4 regions of the Gordonia sp. SCSIO 19800 genome follow, and region 3 is predicted to be linked to each of the others. Evidence: predicted binding sites of a transcription regulator. Region 3 holds the regulator's gene; each other region holds the start of a gene.
The links. The regulator LexA, encoded in region 3, represses DNA repair genes until DNA is damaged. The targets are predictions, from matches to a motif close to CGAACANNTGTTCG.
Positions count from the first base shown of each region.

Region 1: KB201_RS00615 (HNH endonuclease signature motif containing protein) is a predicted target of LexA. The motif match lies at 2,706-2,719, and genes of this name have one in related genera.
Region 2: KB201_RS07855 (HNH endonuclease signature motif containing protein) is a predicted target of LexA. The motif match lies at 2,805-2,818, and genes of this name have one in related genera.
Region 4: KB201_RS15790 (HNH endonuclease signature motif containing protein) is a predicted target of LexA. The motif match lies at 3,050-3,063, and genes of this name have one in related genera.

Region 1 is NZ_JAGRQM010000001.1:132,929-137,896, forward strand. It holds gene KB201_RS00595 (type I restriction endonuclease subunit R) at 1-533, shown strand, start outside; gene KB201_RS00600 (hypothetical protein) at 526-1,431, shown strand; gene KB201_RS25225 (hypothetical protein) at 1,538-1,921, opposite strand; gene KB201_RS00610 (DUF433 domain-containing protein) at 1,848-2,516, opposite strand; gene KB201_RS00615 (HNH endonuclease signature motif containing protein) at 2,734-4,443, shown strand; gene KB201_RS00620 (sigma-70 family RNA polymerase sigma factor) at 4,474-4,968, opposite strand, start outside.
Region 2 is NZ_JAGRQM010000005.1:97,048-102,015, reverse strand. It holds gene KB201_RS07860 (glycoside hydrolase family 13 protein) at 1-996, shown strand, start outside; gene KB201_RS07855 (HNH endonuclease signature motif containing protein) at 1,087-2,790, opposite strand; gene KB201_RS07850 (Rv2640c family ArsR-like transcriptional regulator) at 3,157-3,519, opposite strand; gene KB201_RS07845 (ArsI/CadI family heavy metal resistance metalloenzyme) at 3,619-4,104, shown strand; gene KB201_RS07840 (low molecular weight phosphatase family protein) at 4,128-4,538, opposite strand; gene KB201_RS07835 (arsenate reductase ArsC) at 4,535-4,960, opposite strand.
Region 3 is NZ_JAGRQM010000005.1:286,036-291,003, forward strand. It holds gene KB201_RS08745 (1-phosphofructokinase family hexose kinase) at 1-474, opposite strand, end outside; gene KB201_RS08750 (DeoR/GlpR family DNA-binding transcription regulator) at 471-1,241, opposite strand; gene KB201_RS08755 (phosphoenolpyruvate--protein phosphotransferase) at 1,391-3,100, shown strand; gene lexA (transcriptional repressor LexA) at 3,078-3,782, opposite strand; gene KB201_RS08765 (LysM peptidoglycan-binding domain-containing protein) at 4,007-4,546, shown strand; gene nrdR (transcriptional regulator NrdR) at 4,646-4,968, shown strand, end outside.
Region 4 is NZ_JAGRQM010000013.1:128,163-133,130, reverse strand. It holds gene metH (methionine synthase) at 1-11, shown strand, start outside; gene KB201_RS15795 (crotonase/enoyl-CoA hydratase family protein) at 50-817, shown strand; gene KB201_RS15790 (HNH endonuclease signature motif containing protein) at 1,402-3,024, opposite strand; gene KB201_RS15785 (manganese-dependent inorganic pyrophosphatase) at 3,241-4,164, opposite strand; gene KB201_RS15780 (MFS transporter) at 4,301-4,968, shown strand, end outside.

The DNA of each region.
Region 1 (4,968 bases), on a different contig from region 3:
ACCTGGCGATCGAAGCGCTTCGCGCGACCCTGACCGAGGAATCGGCGCGTGCAACGCGGAACAACGTCGTTCGGCAGCGTGACTTCTCCGAGCGGATCACCGATCTGATGAAGCGCTACACAAACCAACAGATCACCTCCGCCGAAGTCATCGCCGAGCTCATCGCGATGGCCAAAGAAGTGGCGGCGGAGGGAAGCCGCGGTGAACGCTTCTCACCCGCTCTGAGCGAGGACGAACTCGCCTTCTACGACGCCGTTGCGAAGAACGAGTCGGCGGTCGAGTTCCAGGGCGACGAAGTCCTCGCCCAAATCGCGCGCGAGCTGGTCCGGATCATGCAGCGCGACACCAAATTCGACTGGACCGTCCGCGACGACGTGCGCGCGAAACTGCGGTCCTCCATCAAACGCTTGCTGGTCAAGTACAAATACCCGCCGGACAAGCAGCCGGCCGCCATCACCACGGTGTTCGAGCAGATGGAGATGATGGCACCTAGGTTCGCAGCAGAGAACGCCCCGGGAGACGACGATGACTGAGCGCTGGATCGATTGGTCTTCTGATGCACGCGATCGATTCACGCGTGTCATCTCCGATCTGAGGGAGCTGTCGCTCCTCCCTGACACGACGTCCGCAGACGACATCAGTTCGCTCGTGTCAGACATGCTTGACCGGCGCGATCAGATCGCCACCAAAACGTGGGACTCCAAGGCGTCCGAAATCCCGGTGCAGGATGGAAAAACCGCTCTGCGCCAGGTTTCCGAAGTGCTGTACGCCGCCGACCAAGCAGTGATCGACGAGCTCGTCTCGCGGATCCCAGCGAAATCGGTTCATGAGCGGATGAACTCCGCTGCGTATCTCGCAGCCGAGATCGACGCGGCGACAGCCGAAGCAGCGACGCTCGACTCGCACCGCTCAGGTGGTCCGGCAAGTCAGCAGGATGCCACCGATACCGAACTGCTCGGCGATCCCGCCGACTACGCCGGAATCGATCCCATCGAAGACGTGGCGATTCCGCCCCGGGTCGTATGGACCGAAGCCGACCGCAAGATCGCCCTCGACGAAGCCGCCAGCGCGTACGGCGTCGCCCCTGGCGAGTGGTACTCGGTCGAATGGCCTCCGACCGACGCCACACTGTGGACCCCCGGGTATCTCGTCACCTCCGAGTGGAAGCCGTGCGACGAACACACCGACGACCCGGACAGCGACGAGGCACTGGAATGCGTCCAGTGCGAAGACTCTGTCACCACCGACATCGAAGAGATGGCCGTCTGGAAGTTCACCACAAGATTGACTCATCACCGAATCGGGTTCGACAGCAACGGTTCTCTGGTCGTCGAACGTTTCACCGAGGACATCGACCCGTCGTTTGAGGTACGCGAGATCACGCAGGACCCACGCCTTGTCCGCATCGGCCCGCCCCATGGACATCGCTGACGTCACGCCTGGAGGCCAACGACGACGGCTACATCAACTGCTCGAGACGCGGGCGTGGGTCACCGAAGACGCGCCACACGGACGGGGTGCCGCTCATGCAGTGCGTTCAGATGTCGCGCAGGTTCGCGTGGAGGGTATCAACCAGCTGCTGCCTGGTTGCCTGACCGTGAAACAGGAACAGGTGGATGCGAGCGCGCTTGTAGGCCTGCAATTCCGAGGGCGTGACGAGAATTGTGGTGTCCCGACCTATTGCCGCCCACCCGTTCCGGCCGACATCACGGAGCCAGCGTTCATCTGGCGTCCCCTCGGCTGCCGCGCGAGTTCCGTACACCGCAGCCGGAGTATGGACGATATAGCCGAGCTCTTCGATCGATCGCCGCAAGGTCCTGCCGGCGATATTCTCGTCCAGATAGAACTCAGGCGGTGCGGCCCAGGAGGACGCGGGCGGCGGTTCGAACCTGGGATCTCGAGATGTCGAACTCCTCGGCAACGACCTCGCCGTCCTCTCCGGCTTTCAGCATTGCAGCGACGTCCGCAAGGCGAGGTCCTGATGCTCCGAACCGAGGCTGCCCGAACGCAACATCTGGGTCGACGATGACCTTCTCCGGCTCCCATTCGCGTAGTTGTAGGCGGTTCGGATGCTCACCGTCCCAACTGACATATGAGATGTAGTCCTGGACGATCTCGCGGATGACATTCTGCCCGGATCGCGCTTCGATGAGCCCGGCACCGGCTCGGGTCTTGGCGAAGTCCCACAGGACATCAACACCGCCTGTGGCCAGATTCGGCGCTGTCAGCACGTAGTCACGACCGAAGTCCCGTTGCAGCTGCTCGAGCGCGGGACGGATCTTGCGAACGTGAACGCCTGCGCTGCGAAGGGCGTCGAGTACGTATGCCTCGGTCAGGGCGATGAAGGACACGTTTGCTTGTCGCTGTGGCGCGTCCACCACATGTAGAAGCGGTTCCCCACGGTCGTAGCCTTTCGCCCACCGGTGAAACGTCTGCTGACTGATGGCTAGATAGCGAGCCGCATCGCTCATGGTGAGAATGCCTGCATCAAAGCGAGGATCGCCGATGGTGGTCACGCTGCGTTCTACCTCCCGCCTGACCCTGGACTACAAGTTGTCGGTTGTAGCCACACCATGATGGCACCGTGAGCAGCTCTGAGGAGTCTGCACACCAACTGCGGTAGGCAGTGAGCACCCTCCGACCTGTCGGTGCGTCGTGATTTCATTCGACAAGAGTCTGAGGAAGTTGATAATCAACACTTGACTCGAACGCATGTTCGAGTATAGTGGTGGCATGTCATCGGGGGCGGGGGCCGGATCCACCACATCGGTGGACCCATCACAGGAGTCGGTCGAGCCACGCTTTCGTCCCGACCATGAACTCTCCGCTTCTGAACTCATCGAGGTCTTGAATCACTGCGCCGGCCTGGCGGCGGCGTCCGCGCATCGAATGATGGTCGTTGCCAGCCTCATTCACGATGAACGCGAGATGGACTACGCCCAGCGGCGCGCCGAGACGCACAGCGGCGAACTCGACTCCATCGAAGCCTTCGAGCACCTGTCCGCGCGAGTGGCTGCCGGCGAGAACCCCTACGAGCAGTTCGGGCCCAACGGTCTCGAGCAGGCCATCGCCGAAGTCGGTGCCACCCTCACCGTGACACCGGCTGAGGCGAAAAACCTCATCGAAGCCGGCGACGCACTGCGCTACCGACTCTCCTTCACCGGACACGCACTCGCGTGCGGTCGAATCGACAAGCGCCGCTTCCTCATCGCCCTCAAACGCACCGACCTCATCACCAACGACGAGGAGATGCAGACCGTCGACGCCCATCTCGCCGAAGCGATCTTCGCCCGCGCACCGATGTCCACGGCCCGGTTCACCGCCATGGTCGATTCCATCGTCGCCAAGTGGGCACCCGACGCGATCCGCCGACGCAAGGAGCGAGTGAAATCCGACCGCAAGGTGACCGTCACCCCCGACCGCTTCACACCCGGGCAGTCCCGGATCTCCGGCACGCTGCCCCATGCTGATGCCGCCGAGTTCGACGCCCGCCTGACGGCGATGGCCACCGCGGTCCACGCCGGCGACCCTCGAAAGTTGGCCAACCGCCGGGTCGATGCTCTGAAAGCGCTCGCGCGGGGCGAAGCTTCTATCGCGTGCGAATGCGACGACTGCCGACCTGCCGCAATGGACATTGAAGCCGACACCACCGGGGACGTCGACGCAGCGACAGTGGACACCGCCGACCACACGACTGAGGCACCCGCGCGCCACTCCGGGAACGATGACACCAACACCCCGGACAGCGACACGGTTGTCGCCGACCCTCCGGGTCCGGACGCGTCGCCGTCGTCATCGCTGGCGCCGCGCGCGACCTTTCACATCGTGGTGAACCTGTCGACCCTGTTCGGTCTCGACAACGACCCCGCTTTCCTCGACCGCCACGGCATCATCGACGCCGACACCGCCCGAACACTCCTCGCCGAAGCCCGCCGCACCTACATCCATCCCGCACCCGACGCACCCGACGGTTCACCGGCTCCCGACGCGGACAGTTCGACAACGCGATACACCCCCTCGAAGAAGCTCCAGGCGCTGGTGCGCGCCGGCGAACTGTGCTGCACCTTCCCCGGCTGCAACGCCCCGGTCTGGCAGATCGATCTCGACCACACCGAACCCTTCGATCACACCGACCCGCGTCGCGGTGGCCCGACCGATGCGCGCAACCTCAAACCGCTGTGCCGGTTCCATCACCGCATCAAGACCTTCACCAGCTGGCAGGACCACCAAGACGAGTCCCGCACCGCCTGGTTCACCACCCCCACCGGGCACATGTTCGTCGGCAACGCCTTCAGCGGACGCGACCTGTTCAACAAGCTCTTCCCCAGACGGTCACCCGATCATCCCGCCCGCGACAGACTCGACACGCAGCGCGACAACGACTTCCGACGCCACCAACGCGCCGAGAAGCGCTGGAACGACGCCAACCCGCCGCCCTTCTGAACACCGCAGAGGCCACATCGCCGGTCAGGACTACCTGGACACGGCGGGTGACGTCATGCGACGAATGTCGATCCGCACGACTCGCCCACCCTTCACGGCGATGTCGATGACGGCGAGCGGGTGACCGCCCGGTGCGATCACATGAACCATCCGACCTCCCAGCCACATCGGCGTGCTTGCCCGGATACGGTCGGCGAAGAATCGGGTCTCCTCCGCGACCGCCCGGGCGCCCCGGACCACGGTCGGTGTGTCCGGCGGTACCAGTGACCGGTCGGCGACACGGATGCAATCCTCGCCCAACAGCGCGACCATCGCATCAAGACTGCCGCCGCGCGCCGCGGCCAGAAAGGCGTCGACGACCAGGGACGCATCACCCGACGGCAGTTCAGGGTCCAGCTCGGAGTTCAACCGCGAAGACGCGATCCGTCCGCGTGCCCGGCTCGCATGCTTCTTCGCACCGTCCACACTGGTGTCGAGGATCGTTGCGACCTCACCGAACGGAACCGCAAAGAGGTCATGCAGCAC
Region 2 (4,968 bases), 190 kb from region 3:
GTCGACGGCTTCCGCATCGACGTCGCGCACGGCATGGCCAAACCCGCGGACCTGCCCGACATGGATCTGTCGGCGACCAAATTGCTGCAGAACTCCGACGACGACCCTCGTTTCAACAACTATGCGGTGCACGAGATCCACCGCAAGATCCGCAAGGTCCTCGACGAGTACCCCGGGGCAGCCAACGTCGGTGAGATCTGGGTCAGCGACAACGAGCGATTCGCCGAGTACCTGCGTCCCGACGAACTGCACCTCGGGTTCAACTTCCGGCTCGCCAAGGCGCCGTTCGAATCCGGTGCGATCAGGGAGGCCATCGAGAACTCACTCGACGCGGTGTTGTCGGTGTCCGGTACTCCGACGTGGACGCTGTCCAATCACGATGTCGCCCGCGAGGTCACGCGATACGCCGTCGCCGACCCGGAGACCGGGGCACTCGACCTCGAGCGCGGCACGAGGCGCGCAAGAGCGATGCTCGTCGTCGAAATGGCGCTGCCCGGAACGGTTTTCCTCTACAACGGCAGCGAACTGGGACTGCCGAACGTCGACGACCTGCCCGACGACGCACTCCAGGACCCGGTGTGGGAACGGTCCGGACGCACCGAACGCGGGCGGGACGGCTGCCGCGTCCCGATCCCCTGGGAGGGGACCGAGCCGCCCTTCGGATTCAGTGCGACGTCCGAGACCTGGCTGCCGATCCCGGATTCGTGGCGCGCGCTCACTGTCGAAGCCCAGCTCGAGGACGTGGGGTCGATGCTGTCGCTGTACCGCGCAGCCCTCGACCTGAGGGTGACCCGTCCGGAGTTCACCGGTGAGCACCTCGAGTGGTACGGCGCGCCGGAGGGATGCCTGGCGTTCCGTCGTTCCGAGGGTCAGCTGGTCTGTGCGCTGAACGCCGGCGATGAGCCGGTGCCCCTTCCGCCCGGCGAATTGCTGCTCGTCAGTTCACCTCTCGTCGACGGGATGCTGGCGCCGGACGCAGCGGCCTGGCTGGTGTGACTGAACTCGGGCAGCCGGCCGCGGACCACGTGAGGGGCACGCAGGCACCTCACCGCCGTCGATAGCAAGCAAGACAATCGTGAAACGCTGCTAGAAGGGCGGCGGGTTGGCGTCGTTCCAGCGCTTCTCGGCGCGTTGGTGGCGTCGGAAGTCGTTGTCGCGCTGCTTGGTGAGTCGGTCGCGGGCGGGGTGATCGGGTGATCGTCTGGGGAAGAGCTTGTTGAACAGGTCGCGTCCGCTGAAGGCGTTGCCGACGAACATGTGACCGGTGGGTGTGGTGAACCAGGCGGTGCGGGACTCGTCTTGGTGGTCCTGCCAGCTGGTGAAGGTCTTGATGCGGTGATGGAAGCGGCACAGCGGTTTGAGGTTGCGCGCATCGGTCGGGCCACCGCGCCGCGGGTCGGTGTGATCGAAGGGTTCGGTGTGGTCGAGGTCGATCTGCCAGACCGGGGCGTTGCAGCCGGGGAAGGTGCAGCACAGTTCGCCGGCACGCACCAGCGCCTGCAGCTTCTTCGACGGGGTGTACCGCGTTGTCGAACTGTCTGCCTCGGGAGCCGATGCCAGTGGCGCGGCGGGGGTCGGTGCGGGATGGATGTAGGTGCGTCGCGCTTCGGCGAGGAGTTCTCGCGCGGTGTCGGCGTCGATGATGCCATGGCGGTCGAGGAACGCGGGATCGTCGTCGAGACCGATCAGGGTCGACAGGTTCACCACGATGTGAAAGGTCGCGCGCGGCGCCAGCGAGTCCGACGCCGAGTCGGTCGGCGCGGCCGGGTCATCGGCAGCGGTGTCGGGGGCTGACGGGTCGACGAAGGTGTCCGCATCCACCATCTCAGCAGCTGGTGCAGGCGGCTCGGCGGTATCCACTGTCGCTGGGTCGAAATCTGGTGCTGTGTCGGGTTCGGTTGCGGCAGGTCGACAGTCGTCGCATAGGCAGGTGATGGCGGCTTCGCCGCGCGAAAGTGCTTTGAGGGCATCGACCCGGCGATTGGCCAACTTTCGAGGGTCACCGGCGTGGACCGCGGTGGCCATCGCCGTCAGGCGGGCGTCGAACTCGGCGGCATCAGCATCGGGCAGCGTCCCGGAGATCCGGGACTGCCCCGGCGTGAACCGATCGGGGGTGACCGTCACCTTGCGGTCGGACTTCACTCGCTCCTTGCGTCGGCGGATCGCGTCGGGTGCCCACTTGGCGACGATCGAATCGACCATGGCGGTGAACCGGGCCGTCGACATCGGTGGGCGGGCGAAGATCGCTTCGGCGAGATGGGCGTCGACGGTCTGCATCTCTTCGTCGTCGGTGATGAGATCGGTGCGCTTGAGAGCGATGAGGAAGCGGCGCTTGTCGATTCGACCGCACGCCAGTGCGTGCCCGGTGAAGGAGAGTCGGTAGCGCAGTGCGTCGCCGGCCTCGATGAGGTCTTTCGCCTCGGCCGGTGTCACGGTGAGGGTGGCGCCGACTTCGGCGATGGCTTGTTCGAGACCGTTGGGCCCGAACTGCTCGTAGGGGTTCTCGCCGGCGGCCACTCGCGCTGATAGGTGCTCGAAGGCTTCGATGGAGTCGAGTTCGCCGCTGTGCGTCTCGGCGCGGCGCTGCGCGTAATCCATCTCGCGTTCATCGTGAATGAGGCTGGCAACGACCATCATTCGATGCGCGGACGCTGCCGCCAAGCCCGCGCAGTGGTTGAGGACCTCGACGAGTTCGGATGCGGAGAGTTCATGGTCGGGACGAAAGCGCGGTTCGACGGACTCCTGTGATGGGTCCACCGCCGTGGATCCGGCCCCCGCCCCCGATGACATGACACCATCGTACTCGAAAATATGTTCGAGTCAAGGCTTGATTTTTCCAAGTCCCGGATGTTATCTCGCAGGACATCGGTGACACTTCCGCATCAGGACATCGGTGACAGTGTGAGTGGTCTTGGTGGTGACACTTCGCTGTGAACGACAGTCGAGGAGCCGATCATCTGTGCAATGTCCGCCTGTCGCGGCACCGCACTGTTGGTGGGCTCGGTCCGGTTGTGCACAAGGGTGGTGGGTGCGCGCTCGCCTATGCGAGAGACTGACCTGACGCAAGCTATGTGGTCGTGACTTCCTCAGCCCGCCCGTCAGTCCAGGGCTCTGGCGGTGCTAGTGGAATGCCGCGACGTCAACGTCTGCACCGGTTCAGCAGCACCCGGTGGTGGCGCTGAGGACGTTGCGCAGTGCTTCTAGCGAGTCGGGTTGTGCGCGGTAGTAGACGTTCATTCCTCGGCGGTCAGGGCTCACCATGCCGGCCTTACGGAGCTGACCCAGGTGATGGCTGGTCGTCGCCTCGGTGAGGCCGACCGCGGTCGCGAGATCGCAGGTGCAGATTCCGTCACCGGTGTCGGCGAGCAGGATCGACACGAGCTTGATGCGCACGGGATCGGCAAGAGCCTTGAGCCGCAACGCGATCTCGAGCGCGGTGTCGTCATCGAGCGGGGCTGCCGATACCGGGGCGCAGCAGATCGGGGCACTGATGTCGACCATCGGCAACGTCTTCGGCATGCCCCGACCATACCCTGTCACTTGACATATGTCGAAAAGGTAGGCACCCTGCAGGGTGACCGTAGTTCGATATATGTCTCACAGGTGAAGGTGATGGCCATGTCCCGTATGCAGCTCGCGCTCAATGTTGATGATCTCGATACCGCAATCGAGTTCTACTCCAAGCTGTTCAACACCACCCCGGCCAAACGCAAGCCGGGATACGCCAACTTCGCAGTCGTCGAGCCGCCGTTGAAGCTGGTGCTGCTGGAGAATCCGGGCCAGGGCGGCACCATCAACCACCTCGGTGTCGAGGTCGAATCCAGCGAGAAGGTGCACGCCGAGATCGCCCGGCTGTCCGGGGAGGGCCTGTTCACCCAGGAGGAGATCAACTCGACCTGTTGTTTCGCGACGCAGGACAAGGTGTGGGTGACCGGCCCGGCGCAGGAGAAGTGGGAGGTCTACACCGTGCTCGCTGATTCCGACACGTTCGGGACCAGCCCGAAACTGTTGGAACAGACCACCACTGAGGACACCGAACCGGGTTCGGTGTGCTGCGGCGGCAGCGCCGCCAACCCGGCCGAGGCACGCACAGCCTGCTGCTGACGAGCCGCGGGTCGCGTTCTCGCCTACCGCGTGAGTCGGTCGGCGAGAGCGCGAATGCGGTGAGTGATGTCGTCGCGGATCAGCCGCATCCGCTCGACGCCGTCGATGCCCCGCTGCGAGGGCTCATCGGTGTCCCACACTTCGAGGACCACACCAGGCGGGGGCGTGACCTCGGCGGTGCCGACCACCACGACGAGATCCGCAGCCTGCATCAGTTCGTCGGTCAGTTGCCGCGGCTGGTGGCCGGCGACATCGGCGCCGACTTCGGCGAGCACCTGGGCAGACAGTTCGTTGACCTGCCCGCCGATCTTCGCACTGGTTCCAGCCGATGATGCTGCGATCTCGTGGGTGACCGTGGGCGTGAGATATTCGGCCATCACCGATTTTCCGCGGTTGGACACGCACACGAACAGCACCTGCGGTGGCGTGTTCATCGGCCGGCCTGCTGGTCGGCGGGTGCGAGTTCGTCGAGCAGATCCTCGACGAGCCTGCGGATCTGGTCGCGGATCGGGCGGACCGCGTCAATGCCTTGACCTGCTGGGTCGTCGAGGGCCCAGTCGCGGTAGCTGATGCCGGGGAATACCGGGCACGCATCGCCACAGCCCATGGTGATCACGACGTCGGAGGATTCGACGGCGTCGGGGGTGAGGATCTTGGGTGACTGGTCAGAGATGTCGATACCAACTTCAGCCATCGCCTCGATGGCAGCAGGGTTGATCGAGTCGGCGGGTGTGGATCCGGCGGAGCGGACCTCGACGCTGTCGTGGCCGAGTGCGGTGAGGAAACCGGCGGCCATCTGCGAGCGGCCCGCGTTGTGGACGCACACGAACAGCACGCTGGGTCGAGAGGAAGACATGACAGACA
Region 3 (4,968 bases):
GCAGCCGGCGAGGACGAGGTCGTCGGCGATCGAGCGGTACCAGTCGTCGGGGACGCCAGGAGGCAGCGAACCGCAGAGGGTGACCCACTGCGCGGAGCCGGCGTGCTCACGGATCAGCCCGACTAGCGCCTCGCGATCCGGGCCCGTCAAGGTGACGCCCGGTGCGTTGATCTTGGTGGTCGTCCCGTCGGATTCGGCGATGGTGATGTTGGACCGGACCTCGCCCTCGACCGGCACGGCGTCGTAGGGGAGTGCGAGGTCGTCGAGTGCGGCCCGCAACGGGTCGCCCGGCCGCGCCGGGAGCAGTGCGCGGGTGGCCAGGCCCGCGGCCGCGACGACCCGGGCCACGTTGACGCCCTTGCCGCCCGGCTCGGTGCGGACCACGCCGGCGCGCTGCACCTCGCCGCGGGCGAGCGGTGCGCCGAGTTCGAGGGTGCGGTCGAGACTCGGGTTGGCGGTGACGGTGACGATCATGCGATCACGACCTCGACGCCACGCGCGGACAGGGCCGCCGAATAGGCCGGGTCGATCCCGGAGTCGGTGATGAGGACGTCGACGTCGTCGAGTCCGGCGAAGGAGGTGAGGTCCTCGCGGTCCATCTTCGAGCTGTCGGCAAGGACTACGACCCGTTGCGCGGCTGCGACCATCGCCGCCTTGACCGCGGCCTCGTCCGGGTCGGGTGTCGACAACCCGTGGGCCTCGCTCAGGCCGTTCGTCCCGATGAAGGCGGTGGTCACGCGCAGTCGGCGAAGCGCGTCCACGGTGTCGACGCCCACGGTCGCCTGGGTGAGACCGCGTACGCGTCCGCCGAGGGCATGGAGACCGTCGGGATGGGTTCCCGCGAGCAGGCCGGCGATGGGCAGGCTGTTGGTGAACAGGGTGAGCCTCCGATCGGGAGCGGTCGCCTCGGCCGCGCGGTAGGTGGTGGTGCCGGCGTCGAAGAGCACCGAGCCGCCGTCGGGCGGCAGGAACCGGATGGCCGCCCGGCCGATCGCGGTCTTCTGCTCGATCTGGCTCGACTCCCGTTCGTCGATCCCGAGCTCGCCGAGGGTGCGCATGATCTCGGCGCGCACGGCGCCGCCGTGGACCCGCTGGAGATGTCCGGCGCGTTCCAGTACCGCGAGATCGCGTCGGACGGTCTCGCTGGTGACGTCGAATTTCTCGGCGAGCGCGGCCACGGATGCCCGCCCCGCGAGTCGCACCTCGTCGACGATCGCCTGTTGTCTCTCCTCGGCGTACACACCGCTCCGATCTCCGGTTTCGACCAACCCGCTTGTTGAGGCGTGTGGGATTGGATGTTGTAGTAATTGTGTTTACGCCTGTTTGTGTTGACAAGTCAAGCACTTTTTGTAACGGTGGTCACATCGGTAGTCGAGTGAGAGGCAAGACGATGGCGCAGATCCTGACGGGAACCCCGGTGGTCGGCGGGTTGGCCCACGGTCCCGCGCTGTGGCCGGGCGAGCGACCCGACCACTCGCCGGAGAAGCTCGGCGTCGGTGTGGAGATCGCCGAGGAACGGCGCGCCGACGAGGTCACGCGCTTCGCCACCGCGGCCGGCGCCGTCGCCGCGCGGCTGCGCACGCGCGCGTCGCAGAACACCGGGGTGACGGCCGAGGTGCTCGCCGCGACGGCGGGCCTGGCCGAGGACCGCGGCTGGATCGGTGCCGCGACCGCGCTCATCGGCAAGGGCGCCCCCGCCGAGGCCGCTGCCGTCGCGGCCACCGAACAGTTCGCGGCGGTGTTCACCAAGCTCGGCGGACTGATGGCCGAGCGGGTCACCGATCTCAACGACGTGCGCGACCGGGTCCTCGCCGAACTGCTCGGCCTACCCGAACCTGGTGTGCCCACTCCGGAGGTGCCGTCGGTCCTGCTCGCCGACGACCTCGCGCCCGCCGACACCGCGGGCCTCGACCCCACGAGCACCATCGCCCTCGTCACCCGCCTCGGCGGACCGACCAGCCACACCGCGATCATCGCGCGCCAGCTGGGGATCCCGTGCGTGGTGGCGGTGGCCGACCTGGACGAGATCGAGCCCGGCACAACCGTTCTCGTCGACGGCAGCACCGGGCGGATCGAGGTGGAGCCCGATGCGGAGGCGGCCCGGGCTCGCGTCGACGAGGATCGGCGGCATGCCGCACTCGTCGCCGGCTGGACCGGTCCGGGGCAGACCGCCGACGGGGTGGCCGTGGCGGTGCTCGCCAACGTCGCCGACGGATCGTCGGCACGCGCCGCGGCCGGGTACCCCGTCGAGGGCGTCGGGCTCTTCCGCACCGAACTCGCGTTCCTCGAGCGTGCCGACGAACCGTCGGTGGACGAGCAGGCCGCGATCTACCGGGAGGTGCTCGATGCGTTCGACGGGCAGAAGGTGGTCATCCGCACCCTCGACGCCGGGTCCGACAAACCGCTCCGGTTCGTGACCCATCCCGACGAATCGAACCCAGCGCTCGGCGTGCGGGGCGATCGGATCGCGCTGGCGCACCCCGAGATCCGCGCGCATCAGCTCGACGCGATCGCGCAGGCCGCGTCGGGGTCGGCCGTCGCGCCGTGGGTCATGGCGCCGATGATCGCCTCGCCGGCGGAGGCGCGCACCTTCGCCGCCGAGGTCCGCGGCCGTGGTCTGGTCGCCGGGGTGATGATCGAGGTGCCCGCGGCGGCGATCCTGGCCGAAGCCGTCCTCGCCGAGGTGGACTTCGTGTCCATCGGCACCAACGATCTGACCCAGTACACGATGGCGGCCGACCGGATGTCGGCCGATCTCGCCGGACTGACCGACCCGTGGCAACCGGCCGTGTTGAGCCTCATCGCGGGTGTCGCGGCAGCGGGTGCACGTCAGGGAAAGCCGGTCGGGGTGTGCGGCGAGGCCGCCGCCGATCCGAACCTCGCCTGCGTGCTCGTCGGTCTCGGGGTCACCTCGCTGTCCAGCGCGCCGGCTGCTGCGGCGGCCGTGGGGGCCCGGCTCGGCGAGGTGTCCGCACCGGACTGCCGGGCCGCCGCCGAGGCTGCCCTGTCCACCTCGGATCCCGCCGCGGCGCGCGAGGCGGCCGCGGCGGTGCTCGACGGTTCGGTCGGTGGAGAGGTCAGACTCGCCGCATCACGGTGACGACCTTGCCGAGGATGACGGCATCGTTGCCCGGGATCGGATCGAACAGTTCGTTGTGCGGCATGAGCCAGACGTTCGGGCCCTGACGCTTGAAGGTCTTCACGGTGGCCTCGCCGTCGATCATGGCCGCGACGATGTCGCCGTTGTCGGCGACGTTCTGCTGCCGGACCACGACCCAGTCGCCGTCGCAGATCGCGGCGTCGATCATCGACTCGCCGACGACGCGCAACAGGAAGAGCGATCCCTCGCCGACGAGCTCACGGGGCAGTGGGAAGACGTCCTCGACGGCCTCCTCGGCCAGGATCGGACCGCCGGCCGCGATACGGCCGAGAACCGGCACGAAGGTCGGCTCGGGAAGCTGGCCGGCCGTCGGGGTGTCCGGCGACGGGGTGTCACTCGGGGCGATGTTGACCGCACGGGGACGGTTCGCGTCGCGCTTGAGCAGCCCCTTGCGTTCCAGCGTCCGCAACTGATGGGCCACCGATGACGTCGAGGCCAGGCCGACCTCGTCGCCGATCTCCCGGATGCTCGGCGGATAACCGCGCTCGCGCACCGAGCGGCGGATCACCTCCAGGACCCCGGCCTGTCGCGGGGTGAGTGAGGCCTCGGCGGCGGCGGCGTCGAACGGGGCCTCGTCGTCGGCGCCCCGCGCTCGGCCGCGCCTATCGCCGGTGTCACTCATGTTCGGTTCCTCTCGTCTTCGGAACGTGCTGGTAGATGGCTTGCGCCGGGTCCGAGCCTAGCGGAGTGCGACCGGCACCTCAAACATTTGTTCGATGTGTCGCGAGACTTTGTCGGGACGTCGTGCTACAAATTCGAACATCAGTGCATCGAACATCTGATCGATGTTCGAACACCGACCACCACACCCGCACGATCCCAGACACCCGAACACCGGAGGGCACCATGCGCACCGCCACTCTCGTCGCTCCCGTCCGCACCGACCGTCCCGACGCCGTCCGGCCGCGCACCGACCGCGCCGATCGCGTCCGGACCCGCGCCCCGCTGTCCGACGGCGGCCGACCGGTCGACAACCGGCCGGCCGGCACCCGGCCGCGGGGGGCATCGCCGGTGACCCCGCGGGTGGGCGGTACCCACTGTGGCTCTCCGGTCGGGGTCCGGGGACGTGGCCCGGTCGGGCCCGACGCGGCGGTGTTCCGTCGCCGCCGCCGCACCGCGGTCGCGCTCCTCGCCGGTGTCGGGCTGGCGTTCGTCGTGTGGGTGTTCGGTGTCGTCGGCCAGAATTACTCGGACTCGCTGACACCGTCCGCCGTGAGTTCCGAGGTCGTCCATGTGCGCTCGGGGGACTCGCTCAGCTCGATCGCCGGCCGGGTGGCACCCGAGATGCCGCGCGAGGTCGTGATCGACGAGATCGTCGCGATGAACGATCTGGGGTCGAGCGCGCTGCAGGTGGGCCAGCCCCTGCTCACCCCCCGGTACCGCTGAGGCCGGGCGGTATCCTCGATGTCACAGGGGCCGGCCGACAAGCGGCGGGGCGCACGCTTCGGGTGCGTTCCAGCGTCCCGCGACCTGCGTGAGGACACGATGCGCTGCCCCTTCTGCAAGAACGACGACACCAAGGTCATCGACTCGCGTGTCGCAGATGAAGGGCAGGCCATCCGCCGCCGTCGCTCCTGTGTGGAGTGCGGTCGCCGGTTCTCGACCGTGGAGAGCGCCGTGCTCGCGGTGGTCAAACGCAACGGCGTGACCGAGCCGTTCAGCCGGGAGAAGGTCATGCGTGGCGTGCGGCGAGCCTGTCAGGGCCGCCACGTCGCCGAGGACGCGCTCGCGCAGCTCGCCCAGCAGGTCGAGGACACGGTGCGCGCCAGTGGATCGGCCGAGATCCCCAGCAACGAGGTCGGACTCGC
Region 4 (4,968 bases), on a different contig from region 3:
TCAACACCTGACGTACTTCGCCACCGGATCGAGGGACGGGGGACAGGCCATGACGGTTCTGGAGCGGTCCGAGGGGCCGGTGCGGATCATCGGGATCGACCGGCCGGATCGGCGCAACGCCGTCGACCGCGCGACCGCCGATGCGCTGGCGGATGCCTTCCGGCGGTTCGACGCCGACGAGTCGGCGTCGGTGGCGGTGCTCTACGGCGAAGGCGGGACCTTCTGTGCCGGAGCCGATCTCAAGGCCATCTCGGACGGTGACCCGAATCGGGTGGCACCCGACGGTGACGGCCCCATGGGTCCGACTCGGATGACGTTGTCCAAGCCGGTCATCGCGGCGATCTCCGGGCACGCCGTGGCCGGCGGACTGGAGCTGGCGCTGTGGGCGGACCTGCGTGTGGTCGACGACGACGCCGTCTTCGGGGTGTTCTGCCGTCGCTGGGGTGTCCCGCTGATCGACGGCGGCACCGTCCGTCTGCCCCGTCTGATCGGCGGGAGCCGGGCCATGGATCTCGTGCTGACCGGCCGGGCGGTACCCGCCGACGAGGCATTGTCGATCGGGCTCGCCAATCGCGTCGTCCCGTCCGGGACCGCGCTACCGGCCGCGATCGCGCTGGCCGCCGAGATCGCCGCGTTCCCGCAGACGTGCATGCGCGAGGACCGGATGTCGGTCCTCGAACAGGACGGCCTGGACACGGACGCGGCCATCGCCAACGAACTCCGACACGGCATGGTCTCGCTCGCCACCGACACCCTGGCCGGCGCAAGCAGATTCGCCGGCGGCGCGGGCCGGCACGGGGAGGGCGTGGGCAGTTAGACGGTCCGACGAATGCGGAACGTCTCGACGCGCCAAGCTACTCACCAGCCCCTGCTCCCTGATCCGAAAGAACGCCCCGCCCCCGCTCCCTGAGGAGCGCCCGGAGCTTGCGGAGGGCGACCAACCCCGCTCCCTGAGGAGCGCCCGGAGCTTGCGGAGGGCGACCAACCCCGCTCCCTGAGGAGCGCCCGGAGCTTGCGGAGGGCGACCAACCCCGCTCCCTGAGGAGCGCCCGGAGCTTGCGGAGGGCGACCAACCCCGCTCCCTGAGGAGCGCCCGGAGCTTGCGGAGGGCGACCAACCCCGCTCCCTGAGGAGCGCCCGGAGCTTGCGGAGGGTGCGTCACGAAGGGTCTTCGCAACCCGACTCACCAGGACCCTTCGTGAAGGCCTCCGCATGCTCCGGCCTCCTCAGGGAGCAGTGATTGGGCTCGCGCCGAGCGCAACGGGTTCTTTCGCAGTCCACGACGGCCGTCAGGCCGCAGACACTGAGGTATGAGGAGCGATAGCCGCCGGGCCGAGCAAGGGACGAAGGAGCGCGTCGAGGTCGACGAGCTACGACGGGTCCTCTTGCGCTGTAGCGCAGTCAGTTGCGTGCGAGGTACTCGGCTAGGAATGCTTCGACGAGGGAGGGTCGGAGCTGTCGTTGGCCGGGTCGGGGTGGTCTCACGTCGATGACGTGGCTGGTTCTCGACCATGATCGACGCGCGTCGTCGTGGTGCCGGTTGTTCGGGCGCGCGTGATCGCCGGACCGCGTTGGTGGCCCGTGGATCTGCTCGCGCACGGTGTTCAGGTGTTGTGTGAATCGCCGCGGGATGTCGGGTCGGCGGTTGAGGCGTTCGGGGTTGGGTGGTGCGCCGGGTTCGGCGTTGAGTCGCCAGAGGCAGCGGCCTTCATCGGGTCCAGAGCGTTCGATGTGGGTGGTGTACTGGCCGGGATTGTCGCCGACCATGCGGTTATGACGGGGACAGGCTGGGGCGAGATCGTCGATGTCGGTGAGACCACCCTTGGCCCAGTCCTTCTGGGCGTGATGAAGCTCGACGTGGGTGGCGGGCTGATCACACCCGGGCGCCGAGCACACTTCGCCGTCAGGGCGGGCGAACGAGACGAGGCGTTGTTCGCGGGTGGCGAGTCGTTTCCCGCGCCCGAAGTGCAGGGGGACGGCGGTGGCGTTTTTGAAGATGGCCAACCACGGCTGGACCTCACCGGCCATCGCGATCAGGTCCCGGATGGGAAGCAGGGTGCCGGTGGCGGTGGTTGCGAGTCCGGCTTCGCGGATGAGGTCGTTGAGGTCGGCTTTGATGATCAGTTGCACGGGCAGGCCGCGGTGCGAGGTGCCGAGAGTCCCGTCGGCGAAACCGGCGGCGAGTGCGGCGTCGAGGGCGTCGTGGTTGATCTGCGCGGGAGTGCGGCTGTCACGGTCGGCCGCGGCTGTCAGGGCGTCGGGGTCGGCGGTGCCGACGGGTCCGGACGGTGAGTGGGGGTCGTCGGGGTTGTTGAGTCCGGGTTTGCCCCATACGGCGAACATCATCGTCAACCGGGCGGCGAGTTCGGGTGTGAGGGTGCCGGAGATCTTGGCGGTGCCATCGGCGCGTTGGCGGCCGATCCACAAGTTGCGGCGTCGTTTCTGGTCGGTGTCATCAGCCAATGTGCCGTCGGGGTCGAGATGAGCCAGCAACCGGGCACCGAGTTGGGTGATGTCGGCGGGTGTGTGGTCGACGGCGATCTCCGCCATCTGCCGTTCAGCCGCGACTTTCACATCGTGTGCGACGGCGTTGGGGATCTGGTCGAGGACATCGAGGGCGGCCTGCACGTGCGCGGAACCGGCCGCTCCTGCGGCGAACGCTTCGGCCAGGGTGGGGTGTTCGGGTGGTAGGACCTCGCCGCCGAGGCTGGTGCGGGTGGCGGTGGCGTCCATCTGCTTACGGCGTCGCATCGGGTTGGAGACTCGTAGCCGGTGTGTCATGTACTGCATGAGTGTTCGGCACCCGGCTTTGCGGGGCAGGTCGCGGGCCTCGACCTGATCGATCTGCCGGTCACCAGCAACAGTCAACCGTGCGATCGCTTTCTCGGTATCGGCTGCCACTTCGGCCAACTCGGCATCGGTGCACGGCCCCAGGTCGACCGTCTGCAACTCGTCCACGATGCGGTGGAGGTCGGCGATCAACTCGACGGCACGCGGCTGCGGCGTCGCTGATTCGTCAGACATGGCCACCCCCCAAGAACCGTAGCCGCGAATGTACGTTCGAGTGTACACCACAGTCGGCATCTCGCAACTCGAAAGTGTCTGTTGTGCAACGGTATTCGTCGGCGACAACTTGTCGGTGCGTTGTGGTAGATGGGGCGCCGGTTTGGGTTGTCCTCGAATTTTGTTGTTACGAGTCCTCTCTCGGCTGCGGATGTGCGCGGGGAGGCCAGAGACCGCTCAGACGTCCAGCACTTCGGTCAACTGCGGGACGATCTGCTTCTTGCGAGAGACGACGCCTTTGCCGAAGGCGTGGCCGTCGGCGACGGTGACACCCAGCGCCTGCTCGATGGCCGAGGCGGGTTCGCCGACCACGAGCAGGTCCGAGTCGGCCTTGATCACATCGGTGATGAGCAGGAGGTAGAGGTCGTAGCCGGCTGCCTCCTTCTCGGCGGTCATCGCCGTCAGGAACTCGTCGCGACGGTCGAGTATCTCGGCGGAGTCGACCGTGGTGATCTGCGAGACCCGCACCGTCTTCGGCCCCATGTCGAAGCTCTTGGAGTCCCGTCCGATGATCGCCGACACCGGCTCGTCGCCGAGCGCGGTCCCGGCCCGTAGAAGCGCGTCGCCGTACTCGTCGACGTCGACGCCCGCGATGTCGGCAAGCTCGGCGGCAGCGGCGCGATCGGCGTCGGTGCAGGTGGGGGAGTTGAACAACAGGGTGTCGGAGATGATCGCCGACAGCATGATGCCCGCCTGCGGGCGCGGGATCTCGACCCCGTTCTCCGCGTACATCCGGGTGAGAATCGTGCAGGTGCATCCGACCGGCTCGACGCGCATGTACAGCGGCGCCGCCGTCTCGAAATTGGCGATCCGATGGTGGTCGATGACCTTCAGAACGGTCACGTCGGTGATGTCGGCAACGCTCTGCTGGCGCTCGTTGTGGTCGACGAGCATCACCTCCGCCGGCGCGGCCGTCTCGATGACGCGCGGCGCGTCGAGTCCGAAATGCTCCAGTGCGAAGGCGGTTTCGAGACTCGGTCGGCCGAGGGCAACGGCCTCGACATCGCTGCCGAGCGCGGCTTCGAGGTGGGCGAGGCCGATCGCCGCCCCGATGGCATCGGTGTCGGGGTTGCGGTGTCCGAACACCAGGATCTTCGACATGGGACCTCGGCTTTCTCCTCGGCGGTGCGCGTGGGCCCAGACTACGACGATCCCGGCGCCTCGCGGGTCTCGTTCCCCGTGAGCATGATCCTCAGCGAGTCGCGCCGCCCCGGGGTCGGGGTTCTACATTGGCTCCATGTCCACGACCGGGCCTCGACGCGTCATCCTGGTCGTCTGCTGTCTGAGCATGTTCCTCGTCGGCCTCGACATCTCCGCGGTCAACGTGGCGCTGCCGTCGATCGGTGCCGATCTCGACGCCACGCCGTCTCAGCTCCAGTGGGTGGTCGACTCGTACACGTTGGTCGTCGCGAGCCTGCTCATCCTCGGTGGCACCACCGGCGATCGGCTCGGTCGCAGACGCATCTTCGGGGTCGGCCTCGCGATTTTCGGAACCGGGTCGGTGCTCTGCGCGGTGTCGCCGACACCGGAGGTGCTCATCACGGCCCGGGCCGTCCAGGCGGTCGGTGGCTCGATGCTGAACCCGGTGGCCCTGTCGATCGTGACCACTGTGTTCACCGAGCCGAAGGCGCGTGCGCGGGCGATCGGGTTGTGGGGAAGTGCATTCGGGGCGAGTCTGGCCTTCGGCCCGGTCGTCGGTGGTGCGCTGGTCTCCGGCCTGGGCTGGCAGGCGATCTTCGTGCTCAATGTCCCGGTGTGCGTGCTCGCCCTCGTTCTCAGCCGGCGGTACGTCCCCGAGTCGAGGGCGCCACAGCCTCGACGGGCCGATGTGGTGGGTCAGCTGCTGATCCTCGTGCTGTTGGGAACCGTGACGTTCGGGATCATCGAAGGGCATGTGCTGGGCTG